One region of the Leifsonia sp. fls2-241-R2A-40a genome, then DNA from elsewhere that is predicted to be linked to it. Evidence: predicted binding sites of a transcription regulator. Region 1 holds the regulator's gene; the other holds the start of a gene.
What was found. Region 1 encodes LexA, which represses DNA repair genes until DNA is damaged. Its sites were predicted from a motif close to TCGAACANNTGTTCGA; they were not measured.

Region 1 (8,369 bases):
CGCGATCTTCGCGTCGGCCCGCACCGGCGAGGGCGTGGATGAGGTGCTCGCCGCCATCGCGCGGCTGCTGCCCGACCCCTCCCTCGAGGTGGAGCTCGTGGTGCCGTACGACCGGGGCGACCTGATCTCCGCTCTGCACGAGCGCGGCCGGGTCATCTCGACCGACTACGTGGAGGAGGGAACCCGCGTCACCGCGCGGATCATGCCCGAATACCACGCGGCGTTCGAGCCGTTCGAGGTCGCTGCCGCGGAGTAGTCGGCGTCTTCCGTCCACAGGGCCGGACCGGATCGCATGTGTCACAGGATGACGCAGGCGATTCCGTCCGGCCTTCTGCGTTGCTAGATTGCGTGACAACCGAAGCGGGCGACCGCTGACGTGGTGCGACAGCCGAGCCCGGCACCCGCCCGTGAATTCCCGCCACCGGACACCGGTGGCGGGGCGTCCCGTGCCGCTGTCCGACCAGTCGAGGAGCCCATGAGCTGTACCGAGGCCCGGTACTCCTTCGAGTTGTACCCACCGCGCAACGAGCGCGCCGCCGAGGCGCTCCCGGCCACGATCGACCGCCTCGCGGCCGTCCGGCCCGACTTCATCTCGGTGACGTACGGCGCAGGCGGCTCGTCGCGGACCGCCTCCCTGGAGGTGCTCCGCTACATCCTCGAGCACACCGACGTGAGCCCGATGGCCCACCTGACCTGTGTCAGCTCGTCGCACGAAGAGGCGCACCGGCTGATCCGCGACTTCCTGGACGCCGGCGTCCGGCGGTTCCTCGCCGTGCGCGGCGACCCGCCCGAGGGCTTGACGGCGGGGGAGGACGGCATCGGAGACATCCGGACGACGGCCGAGCTGGTGCAGCTCATCCACCGGGTGCAGGCCGAGCGCGCCCCCTACGGTGAGCTGGACGTGCCGGAGCTGCACGCCCACGCCGTGCTCGACCATCGCGAGCACGTGCAGATCGCCGTCGCGGCCTTCCCGAACGGGCATCCCTCGTCCCGCTCCGTCTCCCAGGACATCGACGCGCTGCTGGCGAAGCAGGCCGCGGGCGCCAACCTCGGCATCACCCAGCTGTTCTTCCACGCGGAGGACTACTTCCACTTCACCCAGCGGGCGGCGGACGCGGGGGTCGACTTCCCCATCCTTCCCGGCATCATGCCCGTCACCAGTCCCGCCCGCCTGAAGCGGATGCTGGAGCTGAGCGGCGAGGACCTGCCGAGCGACCTCGCCATCGAGCTCGAGGTCGAGCCGACCGACGAGGGTCGCCGGGAGATCGGCATCGCCTGGGCGGCACGGCTCGGCGAACGGCTGCTCGACGGCGGCGCCCCGGGCCTGCACCTGTACACCTTCAACCAGCACGAGGCCGTCCTGTCCGTGCTCGACCGTATCGGGGTGCTCCCGGCAGTGGAGAGCCCCCGCACCACCTCCGAGGAATCGGCCACCGAAAGGGAACCAGCATGACCGACACCACCCGCGCAGCCCAGCGTCCCGCCTTCCCGGCGGGCACGATCATCGGCTACCCGCGCATCGGCCGCCGCCGCGAGCTCAAGAAGGCGGTGGAGGCGTTCTGGGCCGGCAGCATCACGGCCGACGAGCTGGAGGCGACAGCGGCCGACCTGCGGTCGGTCACCCGCGAGCGGCTCGCGTCGTTGGGGCTGGGACGCACCGACGCCTCCATCCCGGAGAGCTTCAGCTTCTACGACCAGGTGCTGGATGCGGCCGTCGCGGTCGGTGCGCTGCCCGCGCGGTTCGCGGGGCTCGCCGGTGCAGTCGGCTCCGTCGACCTGGCCGGGTATTTCACGATCGCCCGCGGCGAAGGGGAGAACCCGCCGCTGGAGATGACGAAGTGGTTCGACTCGAACTACCACTACCTCGTACCGGAGATCGGTCCGGAGACCGACTTCCGGCTGGCGTCGGACCGCATCGTGCGTGAATTCGAGGAGGCCGCGGCCGCGGGCTTCGTCACCCGCCCGGTGATCGTGGGGCCCGTGACGTTCCTCCTGCTGAGCAAGGCGAGTGACGACGCGCCCGAGGGCTTCCGCCCGCTGTCGCGCCTCGGCGACCTGCTCCCGGTGTACCGCGAGCTGCTCGCGCGGCTGGCCGCCGCGGGCGCACCCTGGGTGCAGCTCGACGAGCCGGCCCTCGTCAGCGAGAGCATCGACGAGGGCCGGGATGCGGTGCTCGCCGCGGTACGCACGGCCTACGACGAACTCGGCGCGACTTCCGACCGGCCGGCGATCTTCGTCGCCGCTCCGTACGGCAGCCTGGACGACGCCCTCCCGGCGCTGGCGGCCACGCCGGTCGAGGCGATTTCGCTCGACCTCGTGCGCGGGTCGCTCCCGACCGGGCTGGACACGGCAACGGCGTCTGCACTCGCAGAGAAGACGCTGGTCGGTGGCGTGATCGACGGCCACAACATCTGGCGCGGCGACCTGGAGGCCGCATTCGGAACGCTCACCGAGCTTCTGTCGCTCAGTCCCGACGTCGCGGTGTCGACGTCCACCTCGCTGCTGCACGTCCCGCACGATGTCGAGGACGAGCCGGAGCTGGATGCGCGGCTGAAGTCGTGGCTCGCCTTCGCCGACCAGAAGGTCGCCCAGGTGGCAGTGCTGGCCCGCGGCATCGTCGACGGGCACGAAGCGATCCAGGACGAGCTGACGGCGGCGACGGCGGCGCTGGCCGACCGCGCGGGAGCCCCCGGCGTGCGGGTTCCCGCCGTCCGCGAGCGGGAGGCGGCGCTCACCGACGCCGACTTCCGCCGCGGCGAGTACACGGACCGCCTGACGGCCCAGGAGGAGGCGCTCGGGCTGCCGTTCCTCCCCACGACGACCATCGGATCCTTCCCCCAGACGGCCGACATCCGCCGGTCGCGCGCGCAGCTCGCCAAGGGCCTCATCAGCGAAGCCGAGTACCTCGGCCGGATGCGCGACGAGATCAAGCGCGTCGTCGACCTCCAGGAGGAGATCGGGATCGACGTCATCGTTCACGGCGAGCCGGAGCGCAACGACATGGTCCAGTACTTCGCCGAGAACCTGGAGGGCTTCGCGGTCACCCAGAACGGCTGGGTGCAGTCGTACGGCTCGCGCTGTACGCGCCCGTCCATCCTCTGGGGCGATGTCTCCCGCACTGCCCCGATCACCGTCGACTGGTCGACCTACACGCAGAGCCTCACCGCCAAGCCGGTGAAGGGGATGCTGACCGGCCCGGTCACCATCCTCGCCTGGTCGTTCGTTCGCGACGACCAGCCGCTCGGCGAGACGGCCCGTCAGGTGGCGCTCGCGCTCCGGGACGAGATCGCCGACCTGGAGGAGGCGGGCATCCGCGTCGTCCAGGTGGACGAGCCGGCGCTCCGTGAGCTGCTGCCGCTCAAGAAGGCGGCGCAGGACGAGTACCTGGAGTGGTCGGTCGGATCGTTCCGGCTCGCGACCTCGGGCGTCGCCGACCGGACGCAGATCCACACGCACCTCTGCTACTCGGAGTTCGGCGTGGTGATCGACGCGATCCGCAACCTCGACGCGGACGTGACCAGCATCGAGGCCGCGCGCAGCCGGATGGAGGTCGTGCACGACATCCAGCGCTCCGGCTTCGAGCACGGCATCGGCCCGGGCGTCTACGACATCCACTCACCGCGGGTGCCGTCGGTCGAGGAGGTCACCGAGCTGCTGGAGACGGCGCTGGGCGCGATCCCGGGCCGCCAGCTGTGGGTGAACCCGGACTGCGGTCTGAAGACCCGTGGCTACGACGAGACGGTCGCCTCGCTGCGGAACATCATCGAGGCCACGCGCGGGGTCCGGGAGCGGGCGTCGGTCTCGGCCTGACACGTCCCTACGACGGAGCCGGCCCCGGTACGCGCACAGCGAACCGGGGCCGGTGCCTATGCGGGCGCCGTGTGAGGATGACCGTGTGGTGCACATCCCGGACGACGACTTCGAGCGGATGGTCGGCGACATCTTCGACGGGCTCCCCGACGACATGGTGGGGCCGCTGGAGAACGTAGCGATCCTCATCGAGGATCAGCCGCCCGGAGCGCGGCCGCGGCTGTTCGGGCTGTACAGCGGCCGTCCGCTGACCCGCCGCTCCGTCTACGGGTTCGGCGAGCTGCCCGACCGCATCACGTTGTTCCGCAACAACCTCGAGGCATCGGCACGGACCGAGGACGAGCTACGGGCCCGGGTGCGGGTCACGCTCGTGCACGAGATCGGGCACTACTTCGGGCTGTCGGACGAGCGGTTGCGGGAGCTCGGCTGGGCGTGAGCCCGGCTGGGCGGGAGCCCATCCACTCGGCTGAGGTCGCTCAGACGGCCCGGAGGACCGCGACGACCTTGCCGAGCACTGTCGCGAAGTCGCCGAGGATCGGCTCGAAGTTGGAGTTCCGGGGCAGCAGCCACGTGTGGCCGTCGCGCTGCCGGAAGACCTTGACGGTCGCCTCCTCGTCGAGCATCGCCGCGACGATGTCCCCGTTCTCGGCCGTGTTCTGCGCGCGGATGACCACCCAGTCCCCGTCGCAGATGGCCGCGTCGATCATCGACTCTCCGACGACCTTCAGCATGAACAGTTCGCCGTTGCCCACGAGCTGGCGGGGGAGCGGGAAGACCTCGTCCACCTGCTGCTCGGCCGTGATCGGGATGCCCGCGGCGATGCGGCCGACCAGGGGGACCATGGCGGCGTCGCCGACCGGCGTCTGGTTCTCGTAGTCCGGAGTCGCGCCGGAGGACGATGGCAGGTCGATGAGGATCTCGAGCGCGCGCGGGCGGTTGGGGTCGCGCCGCAGGTAGCCGCTCAGCTCGAGCTGGTTCAGCTGGTGCGTCACCGAGGAGAGCGACGAGAGGCCGACGGCGTCGCCGATCTCGCGCATGCTCGGCGGATAGCCGCGCTGGCTCACGGAGCGCTGGATCACATCGAGGATCGCCAGCTGCTTGTCGCTCAGGTTCTTGCGGCGGCGTGTGCCTCCGCGGGCCTGGTTGTCGTTCGACACGGGCGTCCTCTCCTGGCCTTCGGGCGTCCGCCGGGATGGGTCCCGGCAGGAATGTCGGTGGTACCTGATCTGATGTCCTCAGACAGTCGAAACTGTATCCGCGTCGGGAAGGGAAGACAAACATGTGTTCGAGCGTGTCGCCAACTTTTCCGGCAAATAGGCCAAATGAGCGCGCCTTGCGGATTCAGACATTCGAAGATACATTCGGAACACAGCTTCGCACCCGCGAGCCTGAGGAGGTCACGAGCATGAGTGCAGTACTGATGAGCGAGTCGGTTCCTACCCTTCGTGCGGTCCCGCCGCTCCCCGAAGGAGCGCGTGTGCGCCTGCGCCTCACGCGCCGCGGCCGTGCAGTGCTCTCGGCCCTCGTCGCACTCCCGCTGGTGATCGGAGCCCTCGTCTTCGCACTGAACGGCGGAGGCGCCGTCGCGAACGGCGAGCAGGCCCACGTCAGCTTCCAGTACGTCAGCGTCGAGTCGGGCGACTCCCTCTGGTCGGTGGCGCAGCGCGTGGCCCCGAACGCCGACCCCCGCGACGTGATCTCCGACATCGTCTCGCTCAACGGCCTCGACTCCGCCGTCGTGTCCCCGGGGCAGCAGCTCGCCATCCCCTCGAAGTACGCGCACTAGTCCGGTCGCACTCCGGCGACCGTCGGGCTCGTCAGTGCCCTCGGGCTCGGCGGTACTCTCGGGCGAACCGCGAGTATTCGGTTCCCTTGTTTCGGCGCTGGGGATTCTCACGACGTTGCATGAACTCTCGTTCTCGCACGAGCGCGAGGTAGCGTCGGTAACGTTCTCTCGAGATCGCGCCGCTTTCGGCGGCGCGGCGGACGGCGCAGCCCGCATCCTGGGTGTGGGAGCAATCCGTGAACCGGCAGGATTCGGCGAAGGCTTCGATGTCGGTGAAGACTTCCTCGAGCGGCGCACGTGTCGACACTCCGAGTTGTCGTATGCCCGGCGTGTCGATGATGACGCTCACTCCGCCGGGCAGGGGAGTGATGGTCCGGGCGGTCGTGGTGTGCCGGCCTTTTCCATCGCGCTCCCGCACGGCCTGCGTCGCCTGGACGTCGGTGGAGGACAGCCTGTTCACCAGGGTGGATTTCCCGACCCCGGAGTGACCGAGAAGCACTGCCGACATCGGTTCGCTGAGGAGATCTCCCAGCGTCTGGATCCCCTCGTCTGTGACCGCCGAGGTGACGGTCGTATCGATGCCGGGTGCTGACGCCGCGATGACCTCGAGGGCGTATCCACGTTCGCGGTCAGAAAGCTCCTCGACCTTCGTCACGAGGAAGTGGGGAGTGGCACCCGACTCCCATCCGGTGACCGCCAGCCTCTCGACGAGTCCCGGTCGCATAGCCTCCCTGGCCGTCAACGTCAGGAGGACGAGATCGACATTGGACACGAGGGGCTGGACCTCGCCAGATGACTTCGCCCTGGTGAGGACGTGGTAGCGCGGTGCAAACCGCACGGACGCCTCTCCCTCGTCTCCCGGCGAAATCCATGCCCAATCGCCCACCAAGACATCCCGATCGCCGGGCAGCGTGGCGGCATGTTCTGCGCCGGACGGGTCCAAGGCGCTGATCGAGCGTCGATCAACGCGTGAGACCCGACCGAGCCATGCATCCGGAGGGCGGGCGACGCTTTCAGCCAACCGTCTCGCTGTGGATGTCAGTCCCAGTGCCATCTGATTCCTCCGCTTTCGTCCTCGTGGCCGATGAACTCGACAGGCGATGACGAGAGGACTCCCGCCAGCGCCGCGACCGACGCTGGGCGAATGCGATCGATAGCCCGGATGACTTCCGCAGGCGAGAACCGGCGCCGCCGCTCCCAGGAACTCGCCAGTGCGCTCACCCGCCTCGGAAGATCGTCATAGGCGATCAAGGTCCCCGTCCTCAGATGTGCTTTCGCCACGTCGACTCGTTCTGCGAGCAGCGGATCTGAGGCGAGGTCGTGCATAGCGTCCGCCATTGCTCGCGCTGCCGCATCCTCGTCTGATGTAGCCACGGTGGCGAATGCGCTGATCAGCCCGATCGTGCCGTAGTCGGTATAGAACGTACGCGGGGAGTAGGACAGTTGCCGATCGGTTCGGAGCTGTCGGACGAGCAGCGACGAGAAGCCTCCACCGAGAAGCGCGACGAGGACATTCGCAACCGCACGGTGTTCGCCGCTGCGGTTGGGAACCGTGTAACACGAGAGCAGATGCGTGTGACCGCGCTGCGTGTCGGCTTTGCGAATATGGAGCACGCGCAGTTTCGCCGGCGATGCCGAGGTAGCACCCGATGTCTTGGGCGGCGCGGAGCCATGTTGCCGAGCACCTGTCGCGAGGCCGAGGGCGTCAGTGTTCGCGGGGCCGCTCGTGAAGATGGTGATGTTTCCGGGTCGATAGTGGTCTGACCAGAACCGGTGTGCTCCCGCCAACCACTCGCTTGTGCCCGGGGCCATCGATCTCTGGCTGAACAGGTGCTTCTCTGCGACACGCGACAGCGCACGCAGGGGGTCACCTTGCTGAATCGCCCGTTCTGCAGCGATGATTCGCTGTTCCGCTTCCACCGCGCTGACAGAGAGTTCTGGCTGGAGGATCATGCGATGGAGTTCGTCGAGCGCGATCGCCGCCTGGTCATTGGGAACGGTCACCCCGAACGATGTGAAATCGCGAGCGGTGGCTGCCGTCGGTCGCGCGCCGAGCTCCTCCAGCGATCGAGTGCGGGTGCTCAGCGGCGTGCCGTCGGCACGACGCAGGACGAGGTGCTCGACGAGATGCGCGAGGCCGCACGCGCTTTCCGGATCGCTGCCGTATCCGGTGCCCACGCGGACTTCGAAGCACTGGATGCGGCGCCCGCGAAGACGCTCGCTGATAACCAGGATGCCGTCCGCAAGGATGCCGATCGATAGCCCGTCCCTCACGAGAGATCGACGCGGGCCGTTGCTCGCGCTTGTTGCTCGAAGTGGCGAAGGAGCACCAAGCTCATCACCAGCCAGATCACGGCGACGCAGGTCTCCACACCGCACTGGACCCAATAGTCGCCTGTGCCGGCTCCGCTCAGAGACCTGATGCCTTCGATGGCGTGGCTGCTGGGCAGCACCGCACCGATCCAGGCCAGAGGTGCCGGAAGGTCCGACGATGCGATATTTGCTCCGGAGGTGACGAGCATCACCAGGTAGGTCCCGGTGGCGAGTTGGTAGATATCGCGGTAGATCAAGCCGAAGGCGCTGAGGGCGAGGCCGAGAGTCGAGCAGGAGAAAGCCGCAAGCACCACTGCGACTGCGTAGAGACCGATGTCCTCCGGCGGAAAGGGCAGGCCCGCCACGAGGAACCCGAATACGGAGATGACGACGGAAACGGCGATGCCGCACACCACGCCGGGGATCAGCCGGCCGACGAAGACGGCCGTCCGGGGCGCAG
Region 2 (8,369 bases), 360 kb from region 1:
CCATCCACTCGCCGCCGGACTGCTCGCCCAGCTCGTCGAGGCGGTACACCGGGCGTCCCTTCTCTTCGCCGGCCAGCTGCCCGGCGGTGATCGCCGCGGCGAGCCGGTGGTAGCCCTCCTGCCGGCGGGCGAGCACGACCAGGTGGCTGCCCTCCGGATCGGGCTCGCCGTTCTGCGGCTTGGTGAGCGAGAGGGACAGCTCGGCGCCGAACACCGTCTTCACCCGGTCGTACGCTTCGGCCGCCTCGGCCAGGTGCACGACGCCGTACAGGCCGTCATGGTCGGTGAGGGCGAGCGCGTGCAGATTCAGGCGTGTGGCCTCCTCCAGCAGTTCTTCGGGTGAGGAGGAGCCGTCGAGGAAGCTGAAGTTGCTGTGCGCATGCAGCTCGGCGTAGGGGACAGCACTCTCGGGCGACTCCGGGATGGACTGCGGCACGTACTTCTGCCGTTTGCGTGACGACGGCCGCTCGACGGGCTGCTGCCCGGTGCGGCGCCCGGAGAGCCTGCGCTCGAACTCGGCCCACGGGATCGGCGGGTTGTTCCATCCCATCAGTCGTACCGCGCCTCTGCGAACCAGCCGGCCCCCGCGAGGGCCAGCAGCCACGCGGTGCCGTCGGCGTCGACGAGCTGGAACCGGTGCATCGCGCGGGAGAGGGAGGCATCCCACCACCGCTCGCGCACCGGCCACGGACCCGCCCACGACTCGACCGGCCGGGCATCGCGGAGGTTCCCGGTGGGGGAGAAGAGCGCGATCGATGCGGTCACATCTCCGCGGTCGGTCACGTCGACGGCGGCGCCCTCTTCGGTCAGTACGGCCACCGGGCGCGGCACCTCGAACACGGTCGAGGGTGCCGGTGCGGGGAGGGAACCGGGCCAGGGCTGGTCGGCGCGGGCGACGCCGACCGGCCGGTCGCCCCACGGCACCAGCACCTGCCGCTCGGCGGGCGCGCGGCCACCGCCGATCGTCGCCGTGACCACCGCCTCATGACCGAGCATGCTCTGCACGCGGGTGAGGCCGTGGTGGATGCGCTCGTCGGCCCCGCCGCCCCACAGTCCGTCTTCATGGTGGCCGATGTCGTCGACGGCCTCGGGCTCGAGCACCACGCGGGAGATCGGGGACGCCAGCCCGGAGTCGATCGCGCCGGCCCCCTGCAGCTGCCAGCGCACCCGGTCGACGACGTCGGGCGCCGAGAACAGCCGGGGATGCAGCCACGTGCGCTCGCTGACACGGCCGGACTCGTCGGTGACCTCGACCCGCAGCGATGTGCACACCAGGCCCGCCTTCGTGAGCCCGGCGACGAACTGCTCGGCGGTGCCGCGCACGGCGAAGGTCACCTGGTCGACGCGGTCGAGCGGAGGCTCGAACTCGACGGCGCGGTCGAGCTGCTTGGGCGGCGTCCGCGGCACCACCGCAGTGCTGTCCAGCCCGCTGGCGAGGGTGTGCGCGTGCTCACCCCGCTCGCCGAACCGCTCCCGCATGTCGACGCGGGACAGTGCGGCGATGTCTCCGAGGGTGTGCAGCCCGAGTCGGCGCAGCAGCGGTGTCAGCTCGAGGAGACCCAGCTGGCTGACCGGCAGCGGCGCCAGGAACGCGGGGGAGTCGCCCGAGGGGATGACGCGCACGCGCGCGCGCCCCGTCGACCGGGCCGCCTGCTCCGCCGCGAAGGGCCCGTCGGCGATGCCGACCCGGGCGTCCGGCAGGCCCAGCGCCTCCATGCAGCGCAGCAACTCCGTCGCGGCCTCCGCCTCGCCGCCGTAGTACCGCGCCGGACCGCGCGCCCGGATCACGCACGTGCCGGGACGGATCGGCTGGACGCCGGGTGCGATCTCCTCGATCGCGGTGATCACCGGCTCGAACGTGCGCGCGTCGAGGATGGGGTCGTACGGCACCACTTCCAGCTGGGGGCAGCGGGCCTGCGCTTCGCGCATCCGGAGTCCGCGCTTCACACCGTCGGCCCGCGCCGCCGGTGAGCAGGCGAACACCAGCCCCTTCTCGACCAGGGCCACCGGAAGGTCGTCGGCCAGCTCGAGCGCCTGCTGCGCCGCGATGACCGGCCAGTCGGGGTACCACAGCACGATCGCGCGGGTGACGGCCGGCTCGTGTGCACTGCGCGCCATCTAGCTCACCGCTTCGAGCCGGGTCGGGGCGGAGGCGCGGAAACTCTCATCGACCGCCGGCAGCCACAGTTCGGCGGTACGGCGCGGACCGGACCCGCCGCGCGGCGCCGACTCCACGGTCACCCGGCGGGACGAGAGGTAGCCGTTGCCGGTGCCGAGGCCGTCCCACCCGCTGCGTGCGACGGTGAGCGTCGCCTCGACCTGGGGCCAGTCGCCGGCGACGATGAGGGTGGCCTCCCGCTGCCGCAGCCGGGCGCTGAGCCGGGCGACATCGCCGTCCTTCGCACGGGAGGGAGGGGCGACGACGACCACGCTGAGCACATCGACGACGGCCGCGGTCACGGTCAGCCAGTCGGTGCCGGGATGCGGCACCAGCACCAGCCGCTCCAGGTCGATGCCGAACCGCCCGGCCGCCTCCGCACCGAAGTCGGGCATGCCGACCACCCCGCACCAGGCGCCGGCCGCGCTCGGGCCGGCGAGCATGGCCATCAGCAGCGTGGTCGACCCGCGCACCGAGTAGGCGGCGCCCGCCTTGAGCGCGCCGCCGGGCAGCAGCGGCGAGAGCGCGGGATGCGTCTGCAGCGTACGGCTCTCGAGTTTGGTGGCCTGCATCTGCCGGATGCGGGTCTGCAGCTCGTGCACCTGCGCCCGGTCGGAGACCGGTTCGCTGAGGTGAGGAGCGGCGAGTGACATGCTCCTATTTTCGAACACATGTTCGAATGAAGCAAATGGAATTTCGCGGGTGTGGACAACCGCCCGGCGTGTCCGAACACTGTACGCGACGGCACCGACATCGGCCCTTCAGGGGCACTCACCGGACGCGGCGCACAATGGACGCGTGCGCCCCACCTACCCCGCAGCCGTGTACCTCTGCATCTTCGACGGCGACCGCATCCTGCTGCAGCGACGCCGAGGGACCGGCTACCGCGACGGCGAGCTGTCCCTCCCCGCCGGACACATCGAACCGGGGGAGTCGGCCACCGCCGCCCTGCTGCGGGAGGCGCGGGAGGAGACGACACTCGCGCTCGCCGCGGACCAGGTCCGCCTCGCCCTGGTGCAGCACGGGCGCGCCGACGGCGACACCTACATCGACTTCTTCTTCGCGGCGGAGCTACCCGAAGGTGCCACGCCCGCGATCGGAGAGCCGGATAAGGCGTCGGAGCTGCTGTGGGCGCCGGCGGACGCACTTCCGGCCGACGTCATCCCGGTCATCCGCCACGGCATCGAGGCCCTCGTGCGCGGGGAGACGTACACCGAGTACGGCTGGTGAGGGCCGCTCGTCCAACCGCTCGTCCAACCGACCGCTACCGGCCCTGCGGCTCGGTCACGAAGTCGATCAGCTGCTCGACCCGGCCGAGCAGTTCCGGCTCGAGGTCCGAGAACGACCGCACCTGGCCGAGGATGCGCTTCCAGGCCCGCGCGATGTCCGCCTGGGTCTCGTGCGGCAGGCCGAGCGCCTCGCAGATCCCGTGCTTCCAGGGGACCGAACGGGGGATCTGCGGCCACGCCGTAAGCCCGACCCGCGCCGGCTTCACCGCCTGCCAGATGTCGACGAACGGGTGGCCGACGACGAGGACATGCGCACCGAACGGCCCCCGCGCCACCTGCTCGGCGATCCTGCTCTCCTTGGACCCGGTGACCAGGTGGTCGACCAGCACCCCGATGCGGCGCCCACGGTCGGGGCGGAAATCCTTGACGATCGCGTCCAGGTCGTCCACGCCCTCCAGGTATTCGACGACGACGCCTTCGACGCGCAGGTCATCGCCCCAGACCCGCTCCACGAGCTCCGCGTCGTGGCGCCCCTCGACGAAGATCCGGCTGGCGCGGGCGATGCGCGCCTTCTGCTCGCCGACGGCGAAGGAGCCGGACGCCGTTCGCGACCGCCCCGCAGGGGCGCGCGAGGGGACGATCAGGCGGACCGGCTCGCCGTCGATGAGGAACGACCCGGTCAGCGGGAAGACGCGCTTCTTCCCGAAGTAGTCCTCCAGCTCGATCGTCTGGCCTTCGAGCCGGGTGACCGCACCGCAGAACCCGGATGCCGCCTCCTCGACGACGAGGTCGCGCACCGCCTCGACTGTCGGGACGGGCTTGCGGCCGGCGTTCTTCCAATCGGAGGCCAGCACATCGGATCCGTAGCGGTCGTCCATCACCCGATGGAGGCTATGCGATGGGATGCGACGCCGGCCGATGCCACGCTGCGCCCGGCGCAACGTTCAGTCGAAAACGCGGACCAGCCGCCAGCTGCGGTCGACGGCGTCGTGACGCACATCGAAGACGTGCGCGTCGCCCTTCTCGCTGGTGCCCTGGAAGCGCCAGCCGCCGATCTCCCGCGGCAGGCTGCCGATCGAGTACCGATGGTCGCCGAAGGGTCGCCACCAGCCGCACACCTCGGCCCACACGGTCGGGGTGTCCGAGACCCGGTAGCGCGTGGATCTCCAGACCAGCCGTGTCGGGACTCCGTCATCGGTCGTCCATACGGCGACCGCCTCGTCGATCTCGGTCATGCTTCTCACCTCGCCTATCGAACATATGTTCGAGTCCGAGTGTAGCCGCGGGCTTCCGACAGCGCACCTCGGAAACCGCACGCGCGCGGCGGCCTGAGCTCGCGCACTCACGCACTCCGGGTGCGTCGCACGAATTGCCACACCCCGAGCAGCAGCACGGCGGAGAGCAGGCCGCCGCCGGCGAGAGACAGGGTGTCGGTCCCCAGGCCGCCGGTGAAGGGGATCGCCGGCACGGGCAGTTGCCGGTTCACCACATCCGGCAGCGCCACCGTCGTGGCGGACGCACCCACCGTGACGGGGATCGGCGTCGGATCCAGCCGGAATCCGACGGGCGCCCGCGTCTCGACCAGCTCGTACGCGCCGGGGCCGAGGCCGGTCACGGCGAACACCCCGCCGAGCGGGTCGGCGTCCCGCCCGGTGCACGCCGAAGCGGAGGGGGCCACGCAGTCGGTGACGACGATCGACGACCCCGTCGGCTTCCGTGTGGCGTCGATCGGCGTGAGCGTCCAGATCGCCCCCTCCAGGACATTCGCTGCGGCCGTCCCGTCGACCTTGTGCCACGAAACCGCGGAGGCCACCACGTCCACGACGGCTGTGCACGACGCGTCGGTCGACCCGGCGGCGCAGTTGCTGCCCTCGCTCGGTGACACGACGGTGTTGACGAGCTGCAAGTCGCCGGGATCAAGGTTCTTCACCGTCACCGAGTACGTCACGCTGACGTGCGCGCCGACGGCCAGCGGGCCCGTCCACGACAGGTTCGGCGCCGCATACGAAACCGTCCCCGCTGTCGCCGTCTGGTCGCCTTTGTAGGTGGCGTCTTTCAGCACATCGGTCAGGTCGTCGGAGATGTTCGCGGCGACGTAGGCCTGGCTACCCGTGTTCGTGATGGTGACGGTGTACTCGACGGTGTCGCCTGGTCGAACCGACGGGACGGACGAGGTCTTCCGAACCGCGAGGGAGCAGTGCGCCACGTCCGCCCGAACGGCGAACTGCGCTGTGCCGGTGGGGTTGCCCGCCGGGGCATCCGTCGTCGACCCGAAGGTGGTCACGCCGACCGCGCTGTTCGACAGCATCAGCGGTACGGGGGCATCGCAGGCCACGGGGGGAGCGATGGTGTCGAAACACAGCTGCGGGGGATCGCCCACCCAGCTGATCGAGATCTGGCCGCTGACGACCCCCGTCGCGTTGGTGACTCCGTTGATCCTGACGTCCGCCGTGAGCGACGTCACGGTGGTCGGGATGGACTGGAGGTTGAGCGACCCCGTTGGCGCGAGGGTGACGGCGGAGAAGCCGGGCACGGCGTTCGCGTTCTGATCGCGCAGGGTCACGGTCGCATCGGCGAACGCGGTGGGGACGACGCCCGGCAGGGTGAGCGCTCGCCACTTCGTGAACGAGGCGGCGCCGGTGCCGCAGTAGTAGCTCGGAGGCGAGACCGTCAGCGACTGCGGAGAGCTCGGCCCGGGGCACGTTCCGCCGGTTCTCGGGTCGAAGAACGACATGACGCCGGCATCACCCGTGGCGACGAGGCAGGATGACGAGATGTCGGAGGCGTCACGCACCGTGTAGTTGACCCCGTTGTCGACGTTGACGAACCCCTCACAAGGCGGAACCGTCCCCGTCCCCGTGTACGCGGCGAAATCGCGGCACATCACCTGGTTCCCGTTGGAGAGGTAGACCTTCGTACCGCGGGCGTACGCGTCGCCCGATCCGTTGCCGCCGCCGCTGTAGTTCGCGCCGGTTCCCGCGTAGGGATCAGCCACGGTCGCGCCGCTCAGGTTCCAGCAGCTCGACGCCGTCCCGGCGCCGTTCGTGATGGTGCACACGCCCGTGACGGCTCCTCCGGTGGAAAGGATCGGCGCGAAGGGAGTGCCGTTCGCAGCCGTGGCGATCGAGGTGGTCGTGGGCCACGTGCCGGGACAGAATGCCGACGTCGAAGCGGTGAAGCAGAAGGTCTGCCAGGCACTCGTGGGCGTCTTCTGGACGCTCGAGAACACGTAGTCCCCGAAGGTCTCGGTCGGGTTCGCACCGGAACTGGTGACGCCGCTCGGGTACAGCGTCGCTCCGGGGCACGCCGTCATGGCAGGGGTGGTGCACACGAGGATCGCCGTCCCGTTGCTGATCGCGGTGCTGTAGGTGTTGCCGTTGCCGGCAGCCACCCCGGAGCCGTTGATCTGCGCCCCGTACGTGTTGTTGTCGACCGTGATCCCTCCGCGCGCCCAGTAGCCACAGCTCGTCGGCGTGCCCGGCGCCAGGTCGAGGCAGGCGATGCCGGTACTCGAATTGTCGGGCAGCCCGGCGTACCAGAGCAGCCTGCTCCCCGACAGCCACGCCCCGGTCTGCTGCGGGGTCTTACCGCCGAACGCCGTGCCCGTTCCGATCGGGGTCCCCGGAGTCGCGGACCAGGATTGAGCGTTCGAGCCGGTGGGCCAGCCGGGACAGGTCGTGCCGTCGAGCCTCGCACAGTAGACGATCGGGGCGGTGCGGTGGTGGAAGACCGTGTACGCCAGTCCGTTCCGGACGACGATGTTGTATCCGTCGCCCGCGCCGACGGCCGTGATCTTCGGGGGCGCTCCTGCGACGAGCGGCGGAGACAGCTGCTGCGTACCCTGCGGAACCAGCGTTCCGGTGAAGCCGACACCGGTCGCGTCGGCGCTGGGAGCTCCAGCGGTCCATCCCGCCGTCGGCGTGAGGTACTGCGGCGTCACCGTGCCGGCGGCGTTCTGGTCCGGTGGCAGCTGCAGCGAGCCGGGGACGTACGCTCCCGCCGTGCTCAGATCGTCCTTCAGGTCGACCTGCGCGCTTCCTCCGGCGTTGTTCTGGTAGTCGACGACCCACCTGAGCGTGTCGCCCGGCTTCGCCGTGCCCGTCTTCGCGCCGCCGGGAGCGTCCGCGGAGGAGGCGGTCGAGCCGCCGGTGAGGTTGGTGCCCGTCATGTACGTCGTCGACAGCGTTTCCACCGCGGCATGCGACGAATACCGCGGCAGCAGCAGCGTCGCCGCGACGGCGCCCAGCGCGGCGCAGCCGACGAGGAGCACCGCCGAGCTGCGGCGGCGGATGCGCCGACGGTGGCGCGCAGGACGTCTCGACAGGATCAGCACTTCTCCTCCAGGTGCACGGGGGAGCGACGGTGCGCTCGACGGCTCGGGAGCCGTCGATCAGGCCCCTATTGGAGAAGACAGGGAGGCGGTTCTTTCGTTATGCGGCGCCGTATCCAATGAAAGGGATACCGCGCATCGAACGCGTCGGGCTCAGCCGACCGTCGCGCCGAACAACAGCCCCAGCAGGTAGGTCGCGGCCGCGGCGCCGTACCCGATGAGCAGCTGCCGGACGGCGCGCTTCAGCGGCGACGCCCCGGAGAGCAGGCCGACCACTGCGCCGGTACCCAGGAGGGTGATCCCGACGAGGATCGCGGAGACCACGATCGCGAGCGTTCCGGTGAGCCCGAACAGGAACGGGATGATCGGGATGAAGGCGCCGGAGGCAAAGAAGCAGAAGCTCGAGATGGCGGCGCTCCAGCCGTTGCCGACCGCCTCGTGCTCGTCTTCGACGGCCACGGGCGCGATCGCGATGGGCGACGTCACGGCCTGGAGGCCGGAGAGCACTTCGCGTGCGTGCTCGGCGGCCTCATCGGGCGACATCCCGCGGGCCCGGTAGACCAGGGTGAGCTCGTTCGCATCCACGTCGAGGTGCGGGAGCGCCGATCCGGTGGCGGGATTGGGGGTGGATGCTTCCAGCAGTTCCCGCTGC

Region 2: imuA' (DnaE2-dependent mutagenesis accessory factor ImuA') is a predicted target of LexA. The motif match lies at 2,822-2,837, and genes of this name have one in related genera.

What each region holds. Positions count from the first base shown of each region.
Region 1 covers NZ_JARVRS010000001.1:2,772,512-2,780,880, forward strand. Annotated here, with positions in the region: gene hflX (GTPase HflX) at 1-256, shown strand, start outside; gene QRN40_RS13730 (methylenetetrahydrofolate reductase) at 476-1,453, shown strand; gene metE (5-methyltetrahydropteroyltriglutamate--homocysteine S-methyltransferase) at 1,450-3,810, shown strand; gene QRN40_RS13740 (metallopeptidase family protein) at 3,896-4,246, shown strand; gene lexA (transcriptional repressor LexA) at 4,287-4,967, opposite strand; gene QRN40_RS13750 (LysM peptidoglycan-binding domain-containing protein) at 5,216-5,596, shown strand; gene rsgA (ribosome small subunit-dependent GTPase A) at 5,628-6,650, opposite strand; gene QRN40_RS13760 (M16 family metallopeptidase) at 6,635-7,870, opposite strand; gene QRN40_RS13765 (ABC transporter permease) at 7,867-8,369, opposite strand, start outside.
Region 2 covers NZ_JARVRS010000001.1:3,135,541-3,143,909, forward strand. Annotated here, with positions in the region: gene QRN40_RS15460 (error-prone DNA polymerase) at 1-550, opposite strand, end outside; gene QRN40_RS15465 (DNA polymerase Y family protein) at 550-2,118, opposite strand; gene imuA' (DnaE2-dependent mutagenesis accessory factor ImuA') at 2,119-2,811, opposite strand; gene QRN40_RS15475 (NUDIX hydrolase) at 2,957-3,388, shown strand; gene QRN40_RS15480 (DUF3097 domain-containing protein) at 3,423-4,265, opposite strand; gene QRN40_RS15485 (DUF6504 family protein) at 4,332-4,622, opposite strand; gene QRN40_RS15490 (DUF7927 domain-containing protein) at 4,730-7,720, opposite strand; gene QRN40_RS15495 (VIT1/CCC1 transporter family protein) at 7,871-8,369, opposite strand, start outside.